Regions from separate parts of the Pelomonas parva genome, predicted to be linked through region 2. Evidence: predicted binding sites of a transcription regulator. Region 2 holds the regulator's gene; the other holds the start of a gene.
What was found. The regulator FNR, encoded in region 2, switches genes on or off when oxygen is low (the NO sensors DNR and NnrR bind a similar motif). The targets are predictions, from matches to a motif close to TTGATNNNNATCAA.

Region 1 (5,104 bases), on a different contig from region 2:
ATGCCGGCTTGATTGACGCCAAGCATGGCGAAGGCACGTACGCCAGGCAGGACAACCGATTCAAGCCGCAGGAGCCGCTGATCGATGTGCAGGCCCTCGTCGAACTAAGCGCCTCCTTCGGCCCCGTGGCCATCAATCGGGCGTACGGCAACTGGCAGTTCTTCGGCCGCTACCGCGACGCCCTGCTGCAAAGCGCCGTTGAGCTGATCCAGTTGTTCCCACCCGGCGCCGCTGCCAAGAACGGCGCGGACATCAAGCTGTGCCTGGATGCGACAGAAGACATCGCGCGCTTCCCCCACATCGGCACGGTGATCGTCATCGGCGGCGACAGTGACTTCATGCCAGTCGCGCAGAAGATCAAGGCCGCTGGACGGACGCTCATCGGCATCGGCAATCGCAAGAACACCAACCGGCACTGGGCGAAGAGCTGTCACGAGTTCCGCTACTACGACACCCTGGTGGCAGCGCCCGTGCTCGACGTCCCCATCGCGGTGGGTGAGAAGGCCATCACGCGGCCACCGGCGGACCCGGCCGCCGAAATCTTGCAGCGCGCAGTGCGGCTACTGGCCGAAGCGAAGGGAGAGCCCTGGGTCAACAAAGGCTCCGCCTGGCACATGGTCAAACGTCTAGACCCGACGTTTGACCCCAAAGACCACGGACACGCCAACTTCGCCGAGATGGTGAAAGCGCTGGACTCGGTTGTCGAGGTCAAGAAGGGCGAGTCCGACCACATGTTGCGCCTGCGCTGACCTTGGCCGTCAGGACCACCGCGACTATCGAGTCCGCATCGGCAACCACTCGACGGACGTCCGGCGCACCAGTTCTGCGTAGCTGATCGGCTTGGACGGCCTCTCATCGTCGCGGTTGGCCTGCCAGTGCACCCATGTCTGCCCGGTCTGCGCGTCGTGGACTAGCTTGAACAGATGGCTGGGCACGGCGACCCCATTGGGGCCGATCCGTTCACCGCCGTCGCCAAACACGGTGCCGGTCACCACATAGACATCCCCGACTGCTCGCTGGACGTACTTGCGCGTGTCCTGCTCGATCTTCGACCAGGCGCCAGAGTTGTGGCGAATCGACTGGGGGACCATGTTGGCCAGAGAGAACGACTGGGCCATCGCTTCTTCAGTCGCCATGTCGCCCGACGCCGCCATGTGCCCGCGGGAGTACCCGGACCGCTTGTAATCATCGAGCTCCGCGCGCTCCGAGCGTGGCAGGCGCGCATCGGCAAAGAAGCGATCTGAACGCTGGCGCTTGACGCCACCCAGGGCCCTCTTGTTCAGGCGCTGCGCCGAGAACACAGGTGTCTTCGTCACTCCGCTATGCAACACGGCGAAGCCATCAAAGCAGAGTTCCCGCAGCTTAGGTCCGGGTTGCAACGCAGGAGACTTCTGTCCCAGGAAGAACTGCGGGCACTGAGCAAACGATGTCGGCAGCCGCGCTGCTTCCAGCGAGGACTTGGAAGCCATCGCCCACGCCGGCAACGCAAGGATCAGGATCGCGAGAGGCCGGAGCCGGTTTGGAAATCCGCGCACGGAGTCAGTAGAAAGTTCAACGGGCTCGCATTGAACCATCGCCGTCTCATAGGCCTCGCGCTGGTAGCGGCTTCTCGGCTGACGGCGGCGTTCAACCACAGGCATCACCACGGATGCGCTACATTGGTCTCGTGCTTCGGCCCCCTGCTTTTCCTCCCTGAGCAGGCGCCTGTCATAGCAGCGAGAGGCGGCTCATCCAGACTTCGGCATGCCGTGCGCGTATCTGTCGCACAAGGCCCGGTTCAAGCCGTTGAACAGCCAAGTCTGCCGGCGACTGCTTCATGCCGGGCATCGTGAACTCGACGGCTGACCGCCAATGATGGCAACCGCGAAATGATTGCCCCCCCCGGGGTGCGGACTTCGGCTTTGGGCACTTATGCACAGTGCTCGATTATGAGTAGCTCAGTAGGTGCTCGTGCGACATCTCCCTCGTGCGGGGGGCGTGCCTGGGCTTCGAAACTGTCCATAGTTTCGTCATGCTCAAAGGCGTCAAACGCGATGAATCCTTGCTGGGGTGCGCGCCGCAGCTTCATCTCCAGCGTGCGGCGAACTGTTCCAATCTCAGGAATTTGATTGCCCCCTGCCGAGAGAGCACCTGTCACAACGGGCGATGTCGGTTGGGGCGGTGTGCCATCGTCATCGCGTCGGTGGCTGCCGCGTGGCAAGACTGTTGGACCTCAGTCTCGCCTCGTCGGAAATCAAACGTTATGTGCAGCGCGTCATCGCCCTTGACGCACGCAACGCCAGCATTCACGGGGCCTGCAGCCTATCGGTATCGGAGACCTGCACATAACTGAGCACTGTGCATAAGTGCCCAAAGCGGAAACTCGCCGAACTACAGCAACAGGCTGGCGACGACATCCAGTTTTGGTCGTGTGATGACCGCTGCGGCAAGCACCGGTCACTCGGCTTCCTGCGGGCTGCGTGACCGCTGCGGCTCGAGTTGACGCCTCCCACGCGAGCCCCAAGATCGTTGTTTGACGGAGATCAAGCGGTCCATGCCCGCTGCCTCCTAGCATTCATGCATATCAAATGCATGTTCTGGAGATCGCCAATGACACCCACCACCGACGACACGAAACTGGACCTGCGAGGCCGGGATGAGCGCGAGCAGCCTCATGGGGTGAGCAGCGCTTTTCGTCGCCTCGTCCCTTACGACTCGCTGGAAGTCATCGTCGATCGGAACGCTCAACCGCTTTGTGAGCAGCTGGGCCTGGAGCAGCCCGGCGCGTTTGCCTGGGAGGTTCTCGAAGACGGCCCGCACAACTGGCGTGTGCGCATCACCAAGCTTGCTGCGGACGCTGGCCGTGGACAGTGCTGCGGCTCATGCGGCTGCGCCTGAGCCGTCCGTGCGGCTCACCGCCTTCACCGACTACAGCCTGCGCGTGCTGATCTACCTGGCTTGCGAGCCGGACCGGCGCGTCACGGTCGCCGCCATCTCCGCGGCCTTCGACATCAAGCTCAACCACCTCACCAAGGTCGTTCACCAACTCGCCAGGCGCGGTTGGGTGACGACGGTGCGCGGCAAGGGCGGTGGCCTCATGCTGGGCCGGCCTGCCGAGCGGATCTGCATCGGTGACGTGGTGCGCGACGCCGAGGGCGAGCCACTGCCGGCCGAGTGCTTCTCGGCGCAGGCGAGCCGTTGTGCCATCGCCAATCACTGCCAGCTCAGGGGCGTGCTGGGCGAGGCCGTGACGGCCTTCTACGCCGTGCTGGACCGCTACACGCTGGCCGACATCGCCGGCAACCGGGGGGAACTGGTTCATCTGCTGCGCTTCACGGCGCCTGCCCAGGCGAATCGTGGCGGCGTTGTGCCGCCGCACCGCCAACGAAGTACACGACATGACCCACTTGCTCAGAATTGACGAACCCGCACGTGTGGCGCCAAGCGGTTTTGCGCTGTTGGCGCTGGGCTTCCGGCCGTTCTACCTGCTGGCCAGCGTCTTCGCGGCCTTGTCAGTGCCGCTGTGGGCCTTGCAGTTCTCGGGCCTGCTGGGGCAGCCCTACCTGGCCGGTCCGATCTGGCATGCCCACGAGATGCTGTTCGGCTTCACGCTGGCGGTCATCGTCGGCTTCCTGTTCACGGCCGGCCGCAACTGGGCCAACCTGCCCACGCCCACGGGTTGGAAGCTCGCGGCGCTGGCGGCGCTTTGGGTGGCCGCCCGGGTGCTGGTGCTGACGCCTTATGCACTGACCGCCGCAGTCACCAACGTCGCCTTTCCGCTGGCCGCCGCCATCGCGCTGGCCGTGCCCTTCGTGAAGGCCCGCAGCCGGCGCAACTACTTCTTCATCGGCCTGCTCGCCCTGCTGGCGCTGGCCGCCGGCTGTGTGCATCTGGCGCAGTTCGGCGTCGTCGCGGTGCCCGGCTGGATCGGCATCCAGGTGGCGCTGGACGTGGTGCTCTTCATCCTCGCCGTGGTGGGCGGGCGCGTCATCCCGATGTTCACGAACAACGGCGTGCCCGGCGCGGCCGCGGCACGCAATGCCTGGGTGGAGAAGGCGGCGCTGGGCGGTGTGCTGGCGCTGCTGGCCGCCGATGCCCTCGGGCTGCAGGGCGTGCCGCTGGCGGTGCTGACCCTCGCGGCCGGCGCCGCGCACGCCTGGCGCTGGGCGTTGTGGCAGCCCTGGCGCACGCTGCGGGTACCCATCGTGTGGGTGCTGCACCTGGCCTATCTGTGGGTGCCGGTGCACCTGCTGCTGCGCGCGCTGGCCGCAGCCGGCTGGCTGATGCCGTCGCTCGCCACGCATGCGCTGACCGTGGGCGCCGTGGGCGGCCTCGTCATCGGCATGATGACGCGCACCGCGCGCGGCCACACCGGGCGGCCCTTGAAGGCCGACCGCTACGAGGTCGCCTGCTACCTGCTGGTCGCGTCCGCCGCCGCCGTGCGCGTGATCCTGCCCCTGATCGCACCGGCCCTGTTCGTGCACGCCACGCTCGCCTCGGCTCTGCTGTGGTCGGCGGGCTTCGGCCTGTACGCGGTGCGCTACTGGCCCGTGCTGTCCCGCCCGCGCCTCGACGGCCGGCCCGGTTGATCCCTACGAGACCCCCATGAAACTGCCCGACTACTTTGCCGAGATCCCCCGCCTCACCGTGCAGGACCCGCTGGCCCGCGTGCTGGGCTGCGCCGAGGACGGCATCTTCGAGTACGGCTTCGCCGATGCCGTGCGGCTTGCCGGCCATTCCTGCGTGGCCGTCGCGTCGGCCTACTGGCTCACCTGGCTGGCGTTGGAGCACCTCTACCCGGACGGCCTGCCCCAGCGCGGCGGCATCAAGGTGGAGTTCCGCGACGACGTGCGCACCGGCGGCAGCGGTGTCGTCGCGACCGTGGTGCAGATGCTCACCGGCGCGGCGGGTGGCTCCGGCTTCAAGGGCCTGGGTGGGCGCTTCAGCCGGGCGGGCCTTATCCGCAGCAGACCCGACTTGTTGCTGGCGCTGCGCTTCACCCGGCTCGACAGCCATGCTGCGGTCGACGTCGGCGTGGACACCGCGTCCCTGCCCGGCCAGCCGGAGCTGGACGTGCTGGTGGCACTGCTGTCCTCAGGCAAGGCGACGCCGCAGCAGGAGGGCG
Region 2 (5,104 bases):
GGGTCACCGTCGCGCTGCGCCTGCCGCCCGAGGCCGCCCAGCAGCTCAAGCCCGGCGCCCAGCCCATTCGCTGGGTCGTGCGCAGCGCCACGGGCGACAGCGTCGCCGAGAAATCCACCTTCGTCGTGCCGCGCTGATGACGCCGACCCTCGCCCAGTCCCGCGCCGCTGCACGCGGGCACGCCTGGTCGGTCCCCCAAGGGGACGGCTTGGGAGCGGCCCGGCGCTCGGCCCGACGGCATCGACAACTAAGGAGCCCACCATGGCCCAACTCACCCCTCACTCCTCCGCCTGGCGCGAGCCCATGGTCTGGCTCGTCGTGTCGGGCCCGGTGGCGGTCATCCTCGCCAGCATCGTCACGGTGACGCTGGCCATCCGCCACCCCGACCCGCCGCTGGTGACGCGTGCGACGACCGATGCCGCGCCCGCCCAGGCCGCGCGCAACCATGCCGCTACCGGCGTGGTGCCTGGAGCCAAGCCGTGACCGGCGCACCGGGGCCGTCGCGCATCGCTCGCTATGCGATGGCGGTGGCCTGGTCGTCCTTCCTCGCGGCCGGCGTGCTGGAGGCGATGGTGTTCGCCGTTGTCGACCCGCACGAACTGCGCTGGTTCGGCGGCGCGCCGGTGGAGCTGTCGGCGCAGGCTGTCTACACGCTCAGCTTCCTGATTTTCTGGGGCGTCATCGCCCTGGGCGCCAGCCTGGCGCTGCTGCTCGTCAACCTGCCGGCGGACGAGCCGAAGCCGCAGCGGCGCTCGCCGGGCTGGCCGCGCTGATGCCACCCGCCACCACGCGCGCATGGCGGTCGTGCGTCCAGTAGGCCCAGGCCCAGTCCACCAGCACGACGAAGCGGTTGCGAAAGCCGATCAGGAACCAGACGTGCGCAAACAGCCAGAACAGCCACGCGAAATAGCCTGAGAAGCGCAGTGGCCCGGCCGGTGTGTCGAGGTCGACGACCGCGCTGTTGCGGCCGATGGTGGCGAGGTTGCCGTAGTCGGCGTAGCGGAAGGCCTGCGTCGCCTCGCCGCGCAGCCGGCGCTGGATGTTGGCGGCGGCATAACGACCCATCTGCTTGGCGCCCGGTGACACGCCCGGCACGGGCCTGGGCTCGCGGCCCGGCACATGGCTGTGCGCGGCGGCCAAGTCGCCGATGACCTGGATGTTCGGGTGGCCCTGCAGGCTCAGGTCCGGCTCGACGACGACACGGCCGGCGCGGTCCAGCGTGCAGCCGGTGGCCTGGGCCAGCGTGCGGCCCAACGGCGACGCGGCCACGCCCGCCGCCCAGACGATGCAGCGGCTCAGCAGCCGCTCGTGGCCGGCGGCCGACGTGATGTCCAACCCCTCGGCGTCGATGCCGGTCACGCGGGCCGCCAGCTTCACCTCCACGCCCAGCGCCGTCAGCTGCTCGCGGGCGCGCTCGCACAGGCGCTCGGGCATGGACTGCAGTACGCGCGCGCCGCCTTCCACCAGCAGCACGCGTGCCTGGCGCGGGTCGATCCGGCGGAACTCGCCCGGCAGCGTGTGGCGGGCGATCTCGGCGAAGGTGCCGGCCAGCTCGACGCCGGTCGGCCCGCCGCCCACGACGACGAACTGCAGCAGCGCCGCACGCCTGGCCGGGTCGTCCTCACGCTCGGCCGCCTCGAAGGCCATCAGCACGCGCCTGCGGATCTCGAAGGCGTCGTCCAGTGTCTTCAACCCCGGCGCGAACGGCGCCCAGTCGTCGCGGCCGAAGTAGCTGTGCGTGGCGCCGGCGGCGACGATGAGATGGTCCCAGTGCAGCGTGGCGCCGTCCTTCAGCGCGACCGTGCGCGCCTGCGGATCGATGGCAACCACCTCACCGAGCAAGGTCGTCACGTTGCGCTGGCGCCGGAACAGGTGGCGTATCGGCGCGGCGATGGAAGGTGCCGACAAACCGGCGGTCGCCACCTGGTAGAGCAGCGGCTGGAACAGGTGGTGGTTGGTCTTGTCGACGAGGGTGATGTCGACATCGGCCGAGCGCAGGGCTCGCGCCGCCTCCAGGCCGCCAAAACCGCAGCCGATGATCAGGACTTGGGGACGCATGAATCCCATCCTACGCCCGGTTTTGTGCGGCGCAGCATGAGGGCCGGTGTCGTCTAGCAGCGGCTGTTGTTGACCAGCGCCTGCAGCCCGGCCTGGTTCAGGATGCGCAGCTGCCGCTGCTTCACCTCCAGCAGCCCGTCATCCTGGAACTTGGAGAAGGTGCGGCTGACGGTCTCCAGCTTCAGCCCGAGGTAGCTGCCGATCTCCTCGCGTGTCATGCGCAGCACCAGGGCGGACGGCGAGAAGCCGCGTGCCTGCAGACGTTGCGTCAGGTTCAGCAGGAAGGCGGCCAGCCGCTCCTCCGCGCGCATATTGCCCAGCAGCAGCATGACGCCATGGTCGCGCACGATCTCGCGGCTCATGATCTTGTGGAAGGAGTGCTGCAGCGACGTGAACTCGCGCGACAGGTCTTCGAGCTGGCTGTAGGCGATGACGCAGACGGACGAGTCCTCCAGCGCGACGGCGTCGCAGTGGTGGCGGTCGCTGCTGATGCCGTCCAGCCCGAGCAGCTCGCCGGCCATCTGGAAGCCGGTCACCTGGTCGCGGCCGTCCTCGCTGCCGACGCAGGTCTTGAAGAAGCCCGTGCGCACGGCATACAGCGCCTCGAAGCGCTCGCCGTTGCGGAACAGGTGCTCGCCACGCGTCACGCTGCGGCGGTTGCTGACCAGGCCGTCGAGCCGGTCGATCTCGCCCGCGTTCAAGCCGACCGGCAGGCACAGCTCGCGCAGGTTGCAACTGGCGCAGGCGACCTTGAGCGGTTCGATGGCGGGTGCGGCGGCCAAGTCAGAGTTTGTCGGCACGGGCATCGCGCGGGGCAGGGTGGTCAGCATGAACGGCATTCTTTGCCAGAGGACGCGCAGCGGCCTTGACGTGGATCAAGGCCCGGCGGTGCCTGTCTCGGCACAGTGGCGGCATGGCTGCCGTCACCGACCGTACTCTCGACACCGACCTCCTGCGCCGTCACGACGTGGCAGGCCCGCGCTACACGTCCTACCCCACGGCCGACCGCTTCGTCGAGGCCCACCAGGGCGCCCAGCACCTGCAGGCGCTGCGCCAGCGCGGCACGGCGCAGCCGCTGTCGGTCTATGTGCACATCCCGTTCTGCGAGCAGCTCTGCTACTACTGCGCCTGCAACAAGATCATCACCAAGCACCATGAACGCGCCGCGCCCTACCTGGCCGCGCTGAACGTGGAGATGGACCTGGTCGCCGAAGCCGTGGGTGGCCTTGCGCCGGTGTCGCAGCTGCACCTGGGCGGCGGCTCGCCAACCTTCCTGTCCGACGCCGAGCTGAGCACGCTGATGGACGCGCTGCGCCGCCGCTTCAAGCTGCTGCCGGGCGCCGAGCTGTCCATCGAGGTTGACCCGCGCACCGTCGACCTGCATCGCCTGGCCCATCTGCGGCTGCTGGGCTTCAACCGCCTGTCCTTCGGCGTGCAGGACTTCGATGCCGCCGTGCAGAAGGCCGTGCACCGCGTGCAGCCTTTTGCGCAGGTGGCCGCGCTGATGCAGAGCGCCCGCGAGCTGGGCTTCGCGTCCACCAACGTCGACCTGATCTACGGCCTGCCGCTGCAGACGCCGGCCAGCTTCGCCCGCACCATCGCGCAAGTCGCCGAGCTGCGGCCGGACCGCATCGCGATGTATGCCTACGCCCACCTGCCGCAGCGCTTCAAGCCGCAGCGGCGCATCGTCGCCGAGTTGCTGCCGCCGGCCGGCGACAAGCTGGCCATGCTGTCCGGCGCCATCAGCGCGCTGCTGGGCGAGGGCTACACCTACATCGGCATGGACCACTTCGCGCTGCCTGACGACCCGCTCGCCGTGGCCAAGCGGCAAGGCCTGCTGCACCGCGGCTTCCAGGGCTACTCGACGCAGCCGGACTGCGACCTCGTGGGCCTGGGCGTGTCGTCCATCAGCCGCGTGGGCGCCACCTATGCGCAGAACGCCAAGACGCTGGACGAGTACGAGGACGCGCTGCACCAGCGCCAACTGCCCGTGCAACGCGGCCTGGCGCTGACCCGCGACGACCTGCTGCGCCGCGCGGTCATCATGGCGCTGATGTGCCAGGGCCGTGTCGAGTTCGAGTCCATCGCGGCGTCGTATCTCGTCGATGTGCCGAGCTACTTCGCGCCGGAGCTGTTGCGGCTGACGCAGCTGGCTGCGCAAGGCCTGGTCGTGCTGGAGCCGGGCGCCATCCAGGTCACGCCGCTGGGCTGGTACTTCGTGCGCGCCGTGGCCCTGGTGTTCGACCGCTACCTGCAGGCCGACGCCAGCCGCGAGCGCTTCTCCAAGATCATTTGATGGCACTCGACGCGGCACTGATCGTGTCCGCCACGCTGATGGGCCTGGCCGGCATGCCGCATTGCGCGGCCATGTGCAGCGCGCCCTGTGCGCTGGCCGGCGGCAAGCGGCCGGTCGGCCTGCTGGCGGGGCGGCTGCTGGGCTACACGGCCGGCGGCGTGGTGGCGGCGGCTTCCGCCGAGGCGCTGGCGCGTGTGTCGCAGAACGTGACGCTGCTGCAGCCCGCCTGGGCGCTGCTGCAGGCGGCGCTGCTACTGTTCGGCCTGACGCTGCTGGCGCGCGGCCGCGTGCCGGCCTGGCTGGGCGCGGTCAGCTGGCGGCCACAACCCCGTCATGCCTTCGCCACCGGCATGGCCTGGGTGGCGATGCCTTGCGGCCTGCTGCATGCGGCGCTGTTGCTGGCCGGCCTGTCCGGCTCGCCGCTGAGCGGCGGCGCGGCCATGGCCGGCTTTGCGCTGGCCAGCACGCCGGGCCTCGTCATCGCGCCGCTGTGGCGGGCGCGGCTGCTCAGGCGCGGTGCGGGCGGCGACGTGCTGGCGCTGCGCCTGGCCGGCCTGGCGCTGGCGCTGGGCGCGGCCTGGGGGCTGGGGCATGGCGTCTGGGAGCGGCTGCTGCTGGCCTGCTGAGGCGCCCTAAACTCGCCGGGTCACGACCATTCCGCGCTCCCGTTCGCAGAGCCAGCAGCCATGTCCCACATCCAGGTGCCCGAAGGCGGCCAGAAGATCACCGTCAACGCCGACTTCTCGCTGA

Region 1: the regulator FNR is predicted to act here: its motif matches at 2,513-2,526, upstream of ACG00Y_RS19450 (DUF2249 domain-containing protein).

What each region holds. Positions count from the first base shown of each region.
Region 1 covers NZ_JBIGHV010000007.1:224,795-229,898, reverse strand. The annotation lists gene ACG00Y_RS19460 (NYN domain-containing protein) at 1-749, shown strand, start outside; gene ACG00Y_RS19455 (DNA/RNA non-specific endonuclease) at 774-1,469, opposite strand; gene ACG00Y_RS19450 (DUF2249 domain-containing protein) at 2,590-2,877, shown strand; gene ACG00Y_RS19445 (Rrf2 family transcriptional regulator) at 2,885-3,400, shown strand; gene ACG00Y_RS19440 (NnrS family protein) at 3,378-4,568, shown strand; gene ACG00Y_RS19435 (hypothetical protein) at 4,585-5,104, shown strand, end outside.
Region 2 covers NZ_JBIGHV010000002.1:722,777-727,880, forward strand. The annotation lists gene ccoG (cytochrome c oxidase accessory protein CcoG) at 1-137, shown strand, start outside; gene ACG00Y_RS06850 (nitrogen fixation protein FixH) at 262-483, shown strand; gene ACG00Y_RS06855 (hypothetical protein) at 480-773, shown strand; gene ACG00Y_RS06860 (NAD(P)/FAD-dependent oxidoreductase) at 715-2,058, opposite strand; gene fnr (fumarate/nitrate reduction transcriptional regulator Fnr) at 2,112-2,864, opposite strand; gene hemN (oxygen-independent coproporphyrinogen III oxidase) at 2,972-4,354, shown strand; gene ACG00Y_RS06875 (urease accessory protein UreH domain-containing protein) at 4,354-4,980, shown strand; gene icd (NADP-dependent isocitrate dehydrogenase) at 5,041-5,104, shown strand, end outside.